DNA from 2 places in the Lysobacter sp. A289 genome. Region 2 is predicted to be linked to the other one. Evidence: predicted binding sites of a transcription regulator. Region 2 holds the regulator's gene; the other holds the start of a gene.
What was found. The regulator FliA, encoded in region 2, starts transcription of late flagellar genes. The targets are predictions, from matches to a motif close to TAAAGTTTNNCNNNCNNNGGCCGATAA.
Positions count from the first base shown of each region.

Region 1: the regulator FliA is predicted to act here: its motif matches at 3,482-3,508, upstream of ACW5DN_RS00870 (HDOD domain-containing protein).

Region 1 covers NZ_JBSVRN010000001.1:182,452-189,356, forward strand. Annotated here, with positions in the region: gene ACW5DN_RS00855 (peptide chain release factor 3) at 1-1,525, opposite strand, end outside; gene ACW5DN_RS00860 (V4R domain-containing protein) at 1,767-2,567, shown strand; gene ACW5DN_RS00865 (MHYT domain-containing protein) at 2,646-3,389, shown strand; gene ACW5DN_RS00870 (HDOD domain-containing protein) at 3,556-4,677, shown strand; gene ACW5DN_RS00875 (peptidoglycan DD-metalloendopeptidase family protein) at 4,691-5,638, opposite strand; gene ACW5DN_RS00880 (phytase) at 5,635-6,726, opposite strand; SAM riboswitch class I at 6,878-6,905, shown strand, end outside.
Region 2 covers NZ_JBSVRN010000001.1:80,790-87,694, reverse strand. Annotated here, with positions in the region: gene flhF (flagellar biosynthesis protein FlhF) at 1-1,388, shown strand, start outside; gene ACW5DN_RS00395 (MinD/ParA family protein) at 1,408-2,274, shown strand; gene ACW5DN_RS00390 (RNA polymerase sigma factor FliA) at 2,271-3,023, shown strand; gene cheY (chemotaxis response regulator CheY) at 3,080-3,472, shown strand; gene ACW5DN_RS00380 (protein phosphatase CheZ) at 3,469-4,077, shown strand; gene ACW5DN_RS00375 (chemotaxis protein CheA) at 4,082-5,884, shown strand; gene ACW5DN_RS00370 (flagellar motor protein) at 5,912-6,652, shown strand; gene motD (flagellar motor protein MotD) at 6,654-6,905, shown strand, end outside.

The DNA of each region.
Region 1 (6,905 bases), 100 kb from region 2:
GGTTGACCCGGGTCGGGGCGAGATAGACCAACTGGTCGGCTGCATCCAGGGCAAGGTGGCTGGCATTCTTGTCGCGGAACTGCTCCAGCTTCTTCTCGTTGTCGCAACGGATCCAGCGGGTGGTGGAGACGGCAACCGACTCGAAGATCGCGTCCACGCCGTATTCGGCCTTCAGCCGGTAGGCGACCACCTCGAACTGCAATACGCCGACCGCGCCCAGGATCAGGTCGTTGCTCATCAGTGGCCGGAAAAACTGGGTTGCGCCTTCCTCGCTCAGTTGGGCGAGGCCCTTTTGCAGTTGCTTTAGCTTGAGCGGATCGCGCAGGCGCGCACGCCGGAACAGTTCCGGTGCAAAGTTGGGAATGCCGGTGAAGGTGATCGGCTCGCCTTCGCTGAAACTGTCGCCGATCGACACGGTGCCGTGGTTGTGGATGCCCAGCACATCGCCGGAGTACGCGGTCTCGGCGATCTCGCGGTCGCTGGCCATGAAGGTCAACGCGTTGGCGAGCTTGAGTTCCTTGCCAGTACGCACGTGGAAGGCCTTCATGCCGGCGGTGAACTTGCCCGAGCAGATCCGCATGAAAGCGACACGGTCACGGTGCTGCGGGTCCATGTTGGCCTGGATCTTGAACACGAAGCCGGTCAGCTTGTCTTCGGTCGGATCCACGTCGCGGGTAGTGGTCGCGCGCGGCTGCGGGCTGGGAGCATGCTTGACGAAGAAGTCCAGCAGCAGCTGCACGCCGAAGTTGTTGACCGCCGAGCCAAAGAACACCGGGGTCTGTTCGCCGGCGAGGTATTTGTCCAACTCGAACGGATGGCTGGCGCCCTGGACCAGTTCCAGCTCCCCGCGTGCCTCGGCCAGCGCCGCAGCGCCGATCCGCGCTTCCAGCCCGGGGTCATCGATGGAGGAAAAGATGGTCGAATCCTGGCGGGTGAAGTTGCGCCCCTGCTCGTACAGATGGACCTCACCGGTCACCAGATGGACCACGCCCTTGAGCCGCTTGCCCATCCCGATCGGCCAGGTGACCGGCGCGCACTGGATGCCCAGCACGCTCTCGACCTCGTCGAGCAGGTCGATCGGGTCCTTGCCATCGCGGTCCAGCTTGTTGATGAAGGTCATGATCGGCGTGTCGCGCAGCCGGCAGACCTCCATCAGCTTGATGGTGCGTTCTTCCACGCCCTTGGCCACGTCGATCACCATCAGTGCCGAGTCGACCGCGGTCAGCACCCGATAGGTGTCCTCGCCGAAGTCCGCATGGCCCGGGGTGTCGAGCAGGTTGACGATGTGTCCGTTGTAGGGGAACTGCATCACCGAGGAGGTCACCGAGATGCCGCGTTCCTGCTCCAGCTTCATCCAGTCGGAGGTGGCATGGCGGGCGGCCTTGCGGCCCTTGACCGAGCCGGCCATCTGGATCGCGCCGCCGAACAGCAACAGCTTCTCGGTCAGCGTGGTCTTGCCGGCATCGGGGTGGGAAATGATGGCGAAGGTGCGGCGGCGCAGCGCCTGCTGGGAGACATCGGACATGGGGACGGCGTGCACGGGCACGCCAGCAGAGCGGGGAAGGACGCAATTATAGGGGGTGGTGGCAAGTCGTCGTCATGCGACGGCGATACCGTGCAGCCAGCGAGTGTTTTCGGCGAGTGCAGGGCAGTGCTTGCGCAATACATGGGCATCGGTTTTACTGAAACGAGAATCGTGGTGGTGTAAAGGAAGTTTCCGAATACCACCACTTATCGGACTTGTATCTGCACTCAGGGGAGGGGGCATGATCCAGTTGGAAGTTCAGGTCGTATCCGATCATCGGGAAGGGCTGCTGGTTGAGCTTGGTCGGGTAGTACACAGCAACGGCTTTACCGTACAGCGTCAACGACTGACCAGGGGCAGTGCGGGAGAGGCCTGCCTGACCTTGCTGATACGTGGCCCGGCGGAGCGACAGATGGTGCTGGAGGAGGCCCTCGCCACGCATACGCGGGTGCGCAGCTTCGAAGCGGCGCTGTACGACGGTTCTCCGGCCAGCGTTGCCTCGTCGATGCTGGGGTCGGCAGCGTCACCTCTGGCTGCATCGGCCGTGTCTGCACCGCCTGCCTCTGCGCCCGCACCGACACCCATGGAGGCGACAGAGACAGATTCGCAGAAGGTGGAGGCGGCGCTGCCGCAGATCGCAAAGGACTACCCCAAAATTTTCCCCTGGCTGCTCAATCTTGAGCGGTCGCTGGCGCCGGACGCGCGTCACGCCTCGTTGCACCTGGCGGGCCGTCGCACTGGTGCTTGGGTATACAAGCGTGATTTCTCCCTTGGTGCGAAATTGCAGCTTCACGACGCAGTCAAGCGCATCGGATTGCCGGCGTTGCGTGCATTGGCCCCGGTCGAGTTGCAGGGCGAACAACTGCGGTTGTCCGATCATCCGCTGGCGAAGCCCGGGGTGGAGTCGGGCAGCTGCCGCTTCTTCTGCGGCTACCTGGAAGGATTGCTGAGCGAATCCGTGCAGGGGGAAAGGGTTTACGTGCGCGAGACATTTTGCCGCAGCACGGGTGCGGACGCCTGCACGTTCGAAATATCTCACTGACGGTTTCCGCCGTTGCGATCCAGCCGGCGCTGCCGGCGAGTACTCCGTCGTTCCGACGCTGACCAAAGGGGGTTGGGCATGCATGCTGCACATCAGGATTACAGTTTTTTTCTAGTCGCACTGTCGTACGTAGTTGCCGTGCTGGGCTCATTCACGGCCTTGCAGTTGGCCATGGCCATTCCCGGGGCGCGCGCAGGACAGCGCTGGAGGGCCGTGCTGGCTGCGGGCACGGCCGTGGGTGTCGGTGCGATCTGGACAATGCATTTTCTCGGCATGCTGGCCTGCGACATCGGCATGGAGGTCGCCTACGACATTCCAATGACGGTCCTGTCGGCGCTGATTGCGCTGGTTGCCTGTTCGCTCGGCTTTGGTTTGGCAGGCAGCGGAGCCTTTGGTTGGTCCAAGCTGGTCAGTGGCGGCGTCTGCATGGGGCTGGGAGTGGTGGGGATGCACTACCTGGGCATGATGGCGATGCTGATGCCGGCCACGATGGAGTACAACACCGGACTGGTCGCGCTCTCGGTAGCCATTGCCATCGTCGCGTCGATTGCGGCGCTGTGGCTGGCCTTCAACTTGCGCGGCCGCTGGCAGATGGTGGGCAGTGCGCTGGTGATGGGCCTGGCCGTCTGCGGCATGCATTACACCGGCATGGCAGCGGTGGAGTTCATTCCCAACGGCGGCCAGTTGCCCGCCAACTTCGAGCAGGGCCTGCGTGGTGACTACCTCGGCATGAGTATCTTTATCGTGGCGGTACTGCTGCTGATGATCACCCTGATGGTCAACGTCTTCCGCCAGCAGCGTCGGGCGGCATTGAGCATCTGATGGTGCGAGCGGCGGCGCGCACGGGCACGTCAGCAGAGCGGGGAAGGGGGCAACTATAGGGCTGGCGAATGTGACCGGGTTCCGGACTTGCCTAAAGTCTGGAAGACACTGGCCGCTACACCGGTTGGGCGGGCGTTTCGTTCGCCACGTCTATGGAGAATTATCAGTGTTCATAGTTATTGCCGGTGAGGATGCAGGACAGGCCGATGAGCTGAAGTTGGTGCTTGCCGATTTCGGACTGGATTGGCAGGTTGAGTGCGTCGCTGACGCTGCCGCCGTCATTACCCTGGGCCGGCCGGTCGACGTACTGGTCACGGACCTGGGCTTGCATGGCTCCCACGTGCTGACCGAGCTGCGGGCCAAGCACCCCGATGCGGTGCGGATCCTGCTGCTGGAGCGTGGGCAGGGTGGCGAGGCCATGCACGCCCTGGCTGGCGCGCACCGCGTACTGCACAAACCACTGGACGGCGGTGAGCTGATCGATGCGGTCGAGGGTTTCATCGATCTGCGGGAGTTGCTGGACAACGAAGAGCTCAAACGAAGTGTCGGGCAGGTCGAGTCGTTGCCGCCGGCGCCGCGGATGTATATCGAACTGGTGCAGCTGATGGGCGATCCGGATGTGAGCATGGCCGAGATCGCCTACGTGCTTTCACAGGACCCGGCGCTGGCGGCCAAGGTGCTGCGACTGTGCAACTCCGCATTTTTCTCCGCCGGACGGGAGATTACCGATATCCGCTCGGCGGTGACCCGCCTGGGAATGGGCATGCTGGGACAACTGGTTCTGGTAAGTGAAGCCTTTGGTGGATCCGACGAGGAGACCACCAGTGTTGACCGGGAGGCGATGCAATGGCGCGCGCTGGCCACGTCGCGCCTGGCCCGGAAACTGCTGGCCGGCCCCAGCGCCGAGTTGGCGGCCACCGCCGGGCTGCTTGCCGAGGTGGGCCTGCTGTTACCCGGCATTGGTGGCGAGACCGACCCGGAACTTGCATCCGAGCCTGACGGCGATGCGGACATCAGTGCGGCCAGTCCGGGTTACGCCGAGGCCGGCGCATACCTGCTTGGCCTGTGGGGGCTGCCGATGCCCATCGTGGAGGCCGTGGCCCATCAATCCCGGCCACGCCGCATGCGTTCCACCGGTTTCTGGGTCACCGGCGCGGTGCATGTCGCCGCCGCGCTGGTGCGCGACACGCCGGTGGACGAAAGCTACCTGCACGCGGTCGGCATGCTCGACAAACTTCCCAAGTGGCGGGTGATGTCCGAAGAGTTGGGCCAGGCGGAAGCGGCCTGAGCCGGCATCGCGGTCACCATCCGGAGACGTCGCTGCTCAATGCAGCGGCGGGACGCGATGGTTCAATCTCGACGCCCTCCATCCGAAATGGCAGTGAGACCAGCCGCATGCCCCGGTTCACCTGCACGGCGAAGTGCAGGTGGGGGCCGGTGGTGAAGCCGGTGTTTCCCGACAGGCCGATTTGCTGGCCGGCGGTGACGCGTTGGCCGGTGTGGACCAGCACGCCATCGACCTGCAGGTGGGCGTACAGGCTCATCGCGCCGTCGTCGTGCAGCAGCCGGATGAAATTGGCGCGACCGGCGTAGGCATCCCGGTCCAGGCTGGTGCGTTCGAAGCCCTCTTCCAGTTGCATCACCACGCCGCCACGTGCCGCCAGTACCGGTGTCCCGACCGGTACAGCGAAGTCGACCGCATAGCGATTTTCCGGGTCGTCGTGGCTGAAGGTTCCGCCATAGCCCTGGTCGATTTCCGGGGTGTCGCGCGCCACCGGCAGCAGGTAGGTGGTATCGCCAGGTGCCGCGCTCGGGTTGCCCGGCAGGCTGTCCATGCGCAGGTCGAAATCCACCCGCTGGCCCGGATTTGTTGCTCGCAGTACCGACACTACGGTGCTGCCGCCGGTGGGAACCGTCGCTCGCGCCGGTAGTGCGGGATCGCTGGTGGTGTTGCGGTGGTGCCGGTAATGCAGCATCACCTCGATCGGACCGCTCAGCTGGTTGTCGGCCCAGACGTAGTACTCGCTGCCGCGTGCCTCGATCCGCAGCCGGGCGATCGCCGCGGGCTCGACGAAGGCCGGAATCCTGCCGCTCTGCATTTTGGGAGGGGTGTCCCGGAGCTGGCGGTCGCCGTAATGGTTGACACCGTTGGCATCGGTCCAGCGGTACAGGGTGCCGGCGAGGGCGAGCGGCACGATGCTCATCAACGCGATCGCCAAGCCCGGTACCAGTCGCCGGGAGCGCTTCATCGGGTGCCCGTGCAATCCGCGGAAAGGCCGAGGGTGCTGGCGATGTCCGCAAGGTCGAATGCGGCTATCGCCCGGTCGTCGTGCACGGCGGCCAGCACGCCATCAGGAAATGCCGGCGTGCTGGCGGCGTGCAAGGCAATGCCGTCGGTACCGGAGGTCACCTGGCCCTGGAAGCTGCCCACCGGACGCAGGCTGTTGCGTTCGAACACGTGGAAGCTCGTCAATGGGTCGTGTTGGTCGACCGCAACCCAGTAACCGGCGCCATTGCGGCACGGCCACAAGGCAATGCCCTCGGCGTCGGCAGCAAACGTGCCCGACGGCAGGCTGACGCCGGTGTAGCGGCCGTCGAGGGTGTACTCGCGCAAGGTGGACATGCGGCGACTTTGGTTGCCGGAGTGATGCTCGTCGGCAATCAGCAGGCGGTCGTGGGCGGCGTCGCCGGCAATCGACTCGACCACCTGCAGCGCCCCGGGCCCCCGGGTCTCACCAAACGACCCGAGGTAATTGATCTGCAATTCACCGATTGCATCGGTCTGCGCGCGGAAGCGGCGTACGCGCTGGTCGAGCTCGGGCAGCGGCGGCACGATGTCGTAATGCTCGCCGTACATGAAACTGTCGGTGACGTAGATATCCAGTTCGCCCGGTGCGGTGCCGTTGATCCAAAGGCCGTAGGGACTGCGCAGCACGTCCTCGCCGAAACTTGCGACGGGCTGCAGCCCGGGCAGGTCGAACACCTGCAGCCGGTGGTTATCGCGTTCCACGACAAACAGGCGGTCGCCATGCACGGCGACGCCGTTGGGCCGGTTGAATTGTCCAGTGTTCTTGCCCTTGCCGCCGATGGTGCGCATCAAGGTGCCGCTGTCGACATCGAACACCATCAGCTCGTGGGTCGATTTGGCGCTGGCGATCAACCAGGTCTTGCCGTCGTGTGCGCGCCAGGTCGCCAGCGAGTCCAGCTCGGCTTTCGCATACGGCTCGGAGACGTAGCGCTCTGCGACGGTGTGAAGCCCGGTTGCCGGGAGGGAGGCCGTGGCGCATGCGCTGAGCAGGAGCGCGATGCAGGCGATGGCAAGCAGGCGACAGATCATGCGGCGGTATCTTCGTCGGGCGGGTGGCGATGGGGCGGCAGTGTAGTGGTTTGTCGGCAGCGCCGAGATTTCCGTGACCGGAGAATTTTATCAATCGCTTGATCCGGATAAAGCGATTGACACTTTGAAAGTACGCTGGCAGACTCTTTCGCATCCATCGAGACCGGCAGAGGGACAGG
Region 2 (6,905 bases):
ACGCGAGCGACAAGGCAGCCGTGACGACGGCATCGGGCCCCGACTCGAAGACGTCGCCACCGCGCGACAGTTTCGCCAGCCGCGCACGCGCCGTGTTCCGCATTGGTGGTTCCCCGGCGGAAAGCCATGACAAGGAACACGCCGACGCGACCCTGGCCGAGCTCACCGGCCACACGCCGCCAGCGGCCGCCCTTCACCCGAATGCGTCACGCCCTGCCGGTGCGCGGCCACAGGCCAACGCTGCCCCGACCGCTACAGCCTTGAACGCAGCAACCGGATCACCGACCCACTTCGAGGCGATGATGAATGCCCTCGCCGAGGCCCCGGCCGGCAAGCTTCCCGCCGATCTTCCAGACCCGGCCCCAGTCCAGGAACTGCCCTCACTGGCCACGACGATGTCGTCGCCCTTGCCGGCACCGGCCGATGCGACCGGGGCCAGCGTCAAGGTAGCGCCACCGGCGGTACACGCGGTTGCCGAGCCGGACCCCGGCATCATCGCCATGCGCGAGGAACTGGGTTCGATGCGACGGATGATCGAGCGCGAGATGGGCCAGTTCACCAGCGAACGCCTGCGCGGCTCCCCGGCTCGTGGCGCCGCCTACGACATGCTGCTGGGGTATGGCTGCGACGAGTCCCTGGCGCAGACCATTGCCGCCAAGATCAACCCGGCACTGGACCCGGACAAGGTGCGCGCACCGATGCTCGCCGAGCTGGCACGGATGCTGACCATCAGCCGCAGCGAGCCCATCGACGACGGCGGCGTGATCGCACTGATCGGACCCACCGGCGCCGGCAAGACCACGACTGTGGCAAAGCTGGCGGCCCGCTTTGCCGCCCGCCACCGTGCGCGCGATGTCGCCATGGTGACCACTGACAGCGAGCGCGTGGGCGCAATCGAACAACTGCATGCACACGGACGCCGCCTCGGCATCACCGTATGCGAGTCGAACGGGCCGGAAGCCCTGGCCCAGACGCTGGCCCAGTTGCAGGACTATCCATTGGTGCTGGTCGATACCGCCGGTTATGGCGCCCGTGACCGCGCGCTGCTCAGCCAGATCACCTGGCTGCGTGCCACCCGCCAGTTGCGCAGCTTGCTGGTACTGCCCGCCAGCGCGCACCCCCATGACATGAGTGAACTGGTCCGCCGCTACCGGATGGCCAGTCCCGAAGGCGTGGTGCTGACCAAGACCGATGAGACCGGACGCCTTGGCGCGGCCTTGTCGGTCGCCATCCGCAACGGCCTGAGCCTGACCTACACCGCCCACGGCCAAAGCGTTCCAGAGGATCTGGAGGCCGCCGATGCGTCCAACCTGGTCCTGCAACTGGAGAAACTGCGCCGTGCGGCCGATAACCCCTTTGTCACCGAGGATCACCATGCCATCGCCTGACCTCCAACCCGTTCCCGCGATGATGGCGCAGCCTGCTGGCGCCACGCCGACAACGTCTGCGCGCGCGGCCCCGGTCCGGGTCATTGCCGTGGCCAGCGGCAAGGGCGGCGTGGGCAAGACCAGCGTATCGGTCAACCTGGCAATGTCGCTGCAGAACTCCGGCCAGCGCACCTTGTTGCTGGATACCGACCTGGGCCTGGCCAATGTCGACGTCATGCTCGGCCTGTCGCCGCGGTTCACCCTGGCCGATGTATTCGCCGAGCGCTGCGAACTGCGCGACACCCTGCTGGAAGGCCCGGGTGGCCTTTGGGTCGTGCCCGCTGCCTCCGGCAAGCGCCACATGGTTGAGTTGCTGCCGCAACAGCATGTTGGTCTGGTGCATGCCTTCAGCCAGCTGGACCTGCCAATCGACGCCATGGTGATCGACAACGCCGCCGGCATTGCCGACAGCGTGCTGACCTTCTGCCAGGCCGCGCAGGACGTGATCGTCGTGGTGTGCGACGAGCCGGCTTCGGTCACCGATGCCTATGCGCTCATCAAGGTGCTCAATCGCGACCGCGGGGTCAGTCGCATCCAGGTGCTGGCCAACCAGGTGCACAACCCCGGCGAGGGCCGCCAGCTGTTTGGCAAGCTGGAGCGGGTCGCATCGAAGTTTCTCGACGTGACCCTGAACTACCTGGGCGCGATTCCCCGCGACGAATGGTTGCGCCGCGCCATCCAGCGCCAGGAAGCGGTAACCCAGGCGTTCCCGTCCAGTCCTTCGGCGATGGCATTCCGTGACATCGCCCGCCGCGCCGGCCAATGGCAATCCCCGCAAGGTCCGCGCGGGCATGTCGAGTTCTACATGGAGCGCCTGATCACACCTGCCAGGAGTGCCATCGCATGAGCCATGCCGCCGCTGCCTATCGCGCCAGCCTGCCCCGCCAGGATGCATCCGAAGTGGTCGAGCGCCACGGCGAACTGGTCCGTCGCATTGCCCACCACCTCGCGGCACGATTGCCGTCGAGCGTCGAGGTCGACGACCTGATCCAGGCCGGGATGCTCGGCTTGCTGGACGCTGCACGAAACTTCCAGGACGACCAGGGCGCGGCATTCGAGACGTATGCGTCGATCCGCATCCGCGGCTCGATGATCGACGAGATCCGGCGTGGCGACTGGGTGCCGCGATCGGTACATCGCCGCTATCGCGACGTGATCGCCGCGACCCGCCGGATTGAGCAGGCCACCGGCCGCGCCGCCACCGCGCAGGAGGTTGCCGGTGAGTTGGAGATCGGCCTGGATGAGTACTACCGCATGCTGGAGGAATCCTCACGCGGCCAGTTGATCAGCCTTGACGCGCACACCGACGAGCACGACGGCGAACCGCGCGTGGCCGCCCCTGGCGATGCCAACCCTGCACGCGCGTTCGATTATGGCGAGTTCCGGGAGTCGCTCGGCGGTGCCATTGGCGAGTTGCCCGAGCGCGAACAACTGGTGCTGTCGTTGTACTACGAGCAAGAGCTGAACATGCGCGAGATCGGCGCCGTGCTGTCGATCAGCGAGTCACGCGTGTGCCAGATCCACGGCCAGTCAATGCTGCGGCTGCGCGCGCGGCTGGGCGAGTGGCGCGACACCGCCATGGACCCGAGTGGCTGAACCATCGCCGCAATCGAATCATCATTTTCAACCGCTTCCCGAGTGCCTCCAGACCCATGGACAAGAACATCCGCATCCTCATCGTCGACGACTTCTCCACGATGCGTCGCATCGTCAAGAACCTGCTCAACGACCTTGGCTTCACCAACACGGCCGAAGCCGACGACGGCACCACCGCCCTGGTAGAGCTGAACAAGGCGAGCTTCGACCTGGTGATCACCGACTGGAACATGCCCGGCATGCCCGGCATCGACCTGCTGAAGGCGATCCGCAAGGATCCCGCATTGGCCAAGGTGCCGGTACTGATGGTCACCGCCGAAGCCAAGCGCGAGCAGATCATCGAAGCCGCGCAAGCCGGCGTGAACGGCTACGTCATCAAGCCGTTTACCGCCGCGACGTTGGGCGACAAGTTGGGCAAGGTATTCGAGCGCCTCGGGGCGGGCGCGTGAACAGCGACGACCGGCAGGTCATCACCCAACGCCTGCACGCCGCGCTCTGGGCATTGGAAAACGACGACCATGACGGCTGGCGAGAGAACGTCGATGAGTTGATCCAATGGCGTACCCAACCATTCGTGCAGGGGCTGTCCCGACTTGCACGCGAACTGGAGCAGGCGTTCGGCGAGGATGGCCACGAGCAACCCAGCGCGACCTCGCTGCCCGACGCCTGCGCTCGGCTGGAGCATGTGGTCACCCTGACCGAACGCGCCAGCATGCGGTCACTGGACCTGGTCGATGAGTGCAGCGCGCTCCTGCGCCAGCTGCCCACGCCGCTGGACGATACGCAACGCGATGCCATGCTCGGCATCCGCTCGCGACTGTCGGAGCTGACCGCCGCCCAGGGCTACCAGGACCTTACCGGGCAGATCATCCTGCGCGTGGTCTCGCTGGTACGCGCCGTGCACGTCGGGCTGGGTGAGGTGGTCGGCCAGGAGGAGTCCGGCATTGCACCGCAAGCTTCCAACCGTGGCCACGGCCCCGCGATCGCCGGCCTGGATCCGGAGCCGGTCAGCCAGGACGACGCCAACACACTGCTGTCGTCGCTGGGGCTATAGCGGCATGGACACCGCGTCCGACATCTGCGCCGACTTTCTGGTCGAGGCGCGCGAGATCCTCGATCAGCTTGGCGAGCAGATGGTCGCACTGGAGCACGCGCCCGCCGATCGTGAATGCCTGAACTCGGTGTTCCGCGGTTTCCACACCATCAAGGGTGGCGCCGGGTTCCTGGATTTCCCGGCCATGGTGACGATCTGCCACGCGGTGGAGGATCGACTGAACCTGGCACGTACCGGCGATGCGGTGCTGGATGCCGCTGCCTTCGACGGCTCCCAGCAGGCCCTGGACCTGCTGGTCGACATGCTCGATTGCGTCTCCGCCGGCGAGCCGATGACGCCCGCACCCCAAGCATTGATCGACAGCCTGCGGGTCGATGCGGCCATAACCGGAATTCCGGCAAACCACGACATCAAATCGCCAGCCGCCCCCGGCGGCGGCGACCTGGATGAGCTCGACTTCGAGGCATTGCTCGACAGCCTGCACGGCAGCGGCGGCACACCCGGCGTGGTGTCGCCTACAGCGACGCCGGAGCCGCCTGCGGCCATCCCTGAAGCCGTGCCCGCGCCACCACCGGCTCAACCGGCGGCGCCCAGCCCGCCAAAGCCGCGCAAGCCTGCCGCCCCGCCACACCAGGACGAGCCGACGGTGCGTGTCGACGTGCGCCGCCTCGACACCATGGTCAACCTGGTCGGGGAGCTGGTACTGGCGCGCAACCGCCTGAAGACCTTGCGTCCGCGACTGCATGACGAGGAACTCGATCGCGCGGTCGGCGCGCTGGACGGCGCGACCTCGCGCCTGCAGTCAGCGGTGATGATGGCGCGAATGCAGCCGGTCGGCCGCGTGTTCGCCCGCTTTCCCAAGCTCGCCCGCGATGTCGCGCGACAACTGCAGAAGAATGTCGAGTTGGAAGTCGTTGGCGCGGAGACCGAGCTGGACCGCAATCTGGTCGAGGCGCTGGCCGATCCGCTGGTGCACCTGGTACGCAATGCGATCGACCATGGCATCGAGTCACCCGAGGCGCGCCGCAACTCAGGCAAGCCCGAGCAAGGCCACGTGCGCTTGTCCGCACAGCAGGAAGGCGACCACGTGGTCATCGAGGTCCGCGATGACGGCGCCGGAATCGACCCGGACCGGATCCGCGACATTGCCGTGCGCAAGAGCCTGGTCGATGCCGACGCCGCAACCAGACTGTCGCCGGACGAGTGCCTGCAACTGCTTTTCCTGCCGGGCTTCTCCACCCGCGCCGAGGTCAGTGACCTGTCCGGGCGCGGGGTAGGCATGGACGTAGTGCAATCACGCATCCACGAGTTGTCCGGCCGGGTCCAGATCCAGTCGGAACCGGGTCACGGCTCGCGCTTCATAATCCAGGTACCGCTGACCCTGGCGATTCTTCCGACCTTGCTGGTGGAGGTCGACAACGACGTCTATGCCTTGCCCCTGGTCCGGGTAATGGAGGTGCTTGCGCAGCTGCCCGGGGCGCCCATGTCGATCGATGGACAGGAGGTGCTCGACCTGCGCGAACAACCGGTGCCGCTGTTGAGCCTGCGCGGCTGGCTGGGTGTTGAATCCGAGGCGACCGCGGGCAGCACCGTGGTCGTGTTGCAAGCCGGCGAGCAGCGATTCTGCCTGTCGGTAGACCGCGTGCGCGGTCGCGAGGAAGTAGTGATCAAGGCCTTGCCGCGCACCTTGCGCGGGTTATCGGGCTATGCCGGCGCCAGCCTGATTGGCGACGGCCGGATGGCACTGATCCTGGACGTGGACGCACTGTATCGAACCGGCGTGCGTGGCACGTCGCGACTCAAGTAATCCCGGCCAGCACCGTTAACGGACAGTATGGACAGACTCAGCGTCATCGGCACCGCACTTGCGTTGTTCGCCCTCGTCGGCGGCAGCCTGCTCAAGGGCGCGGGCCTGTCGGGACTGTGGTCGCCGGCAGCATTCGTGGTGGTGATCATCGGCACCCTGGCCGCTATCCTGTTGCAGACACCGATGGACACCTTCATGCGTGCGATGAAGATCGTGCGCTGGGTGTTCCTGCCGCCAGCACATGACCGCCCCGCAATGATCAGCCGGATCGTCGAATGGAGCACGGTTGCGCGCCGCCAGGGCCTGCTCGGGCTTGAACCCGAGATCGCCGCGCAAGAGGATCTGTTCGTCCGCAAGGGCCTGCAAATGGTCGTTGACGGACTGGAGCCCGAGACGATTCGGCAGATGCTGGAGATCGAGCTGTACGGACAGTCCAGCCGCGACCTGGCGGCGGCAAAGGTGTTCGAGGGCATGGGCATCTACGCACCCACCCTGGGAATCATCGGTGCGGTAATGGGCCTGATCGCGGTGATGAAGAACCTGGCCGATCCCAGCAAGCTGGGGGCCGGCATCGCGGCCGCGTTCACTGCCACCATCTATGGCATCGGCACCGCCAACCTGGCGTTGCTGCCGGCCGCCAGCAAGCTCAAGGGCCTGATCAACCAGCAGACCGAAGAACGCGAGATGATCATCGAAGGCCTGATCGCCATCGCCCAGGGCGAGAATCCGCGCAACATCGAGATCCGGCTGAACGGCTTCGTACACTGAGATGGCACGCCGACACCAGCATGAGGAACATCAGAACCACGAAGCATGGGCAATCCCGTACGCCGACTTGTTGACGCTGCTGTTGGCATTTTTCGTGGTGATGTACGCGATCTCCTCGCTTAATGAAGGCAAGTACCGGGTACTGGCGGACTCCTTGTCCTCCGCCTTCGGCGGCGCACCGCGAACCATCAGCCCGATCCAGCTTGGCGAGACCCAGTTGCGCGGCTCCTCCTTCGACCGTCCGTCGATCCAG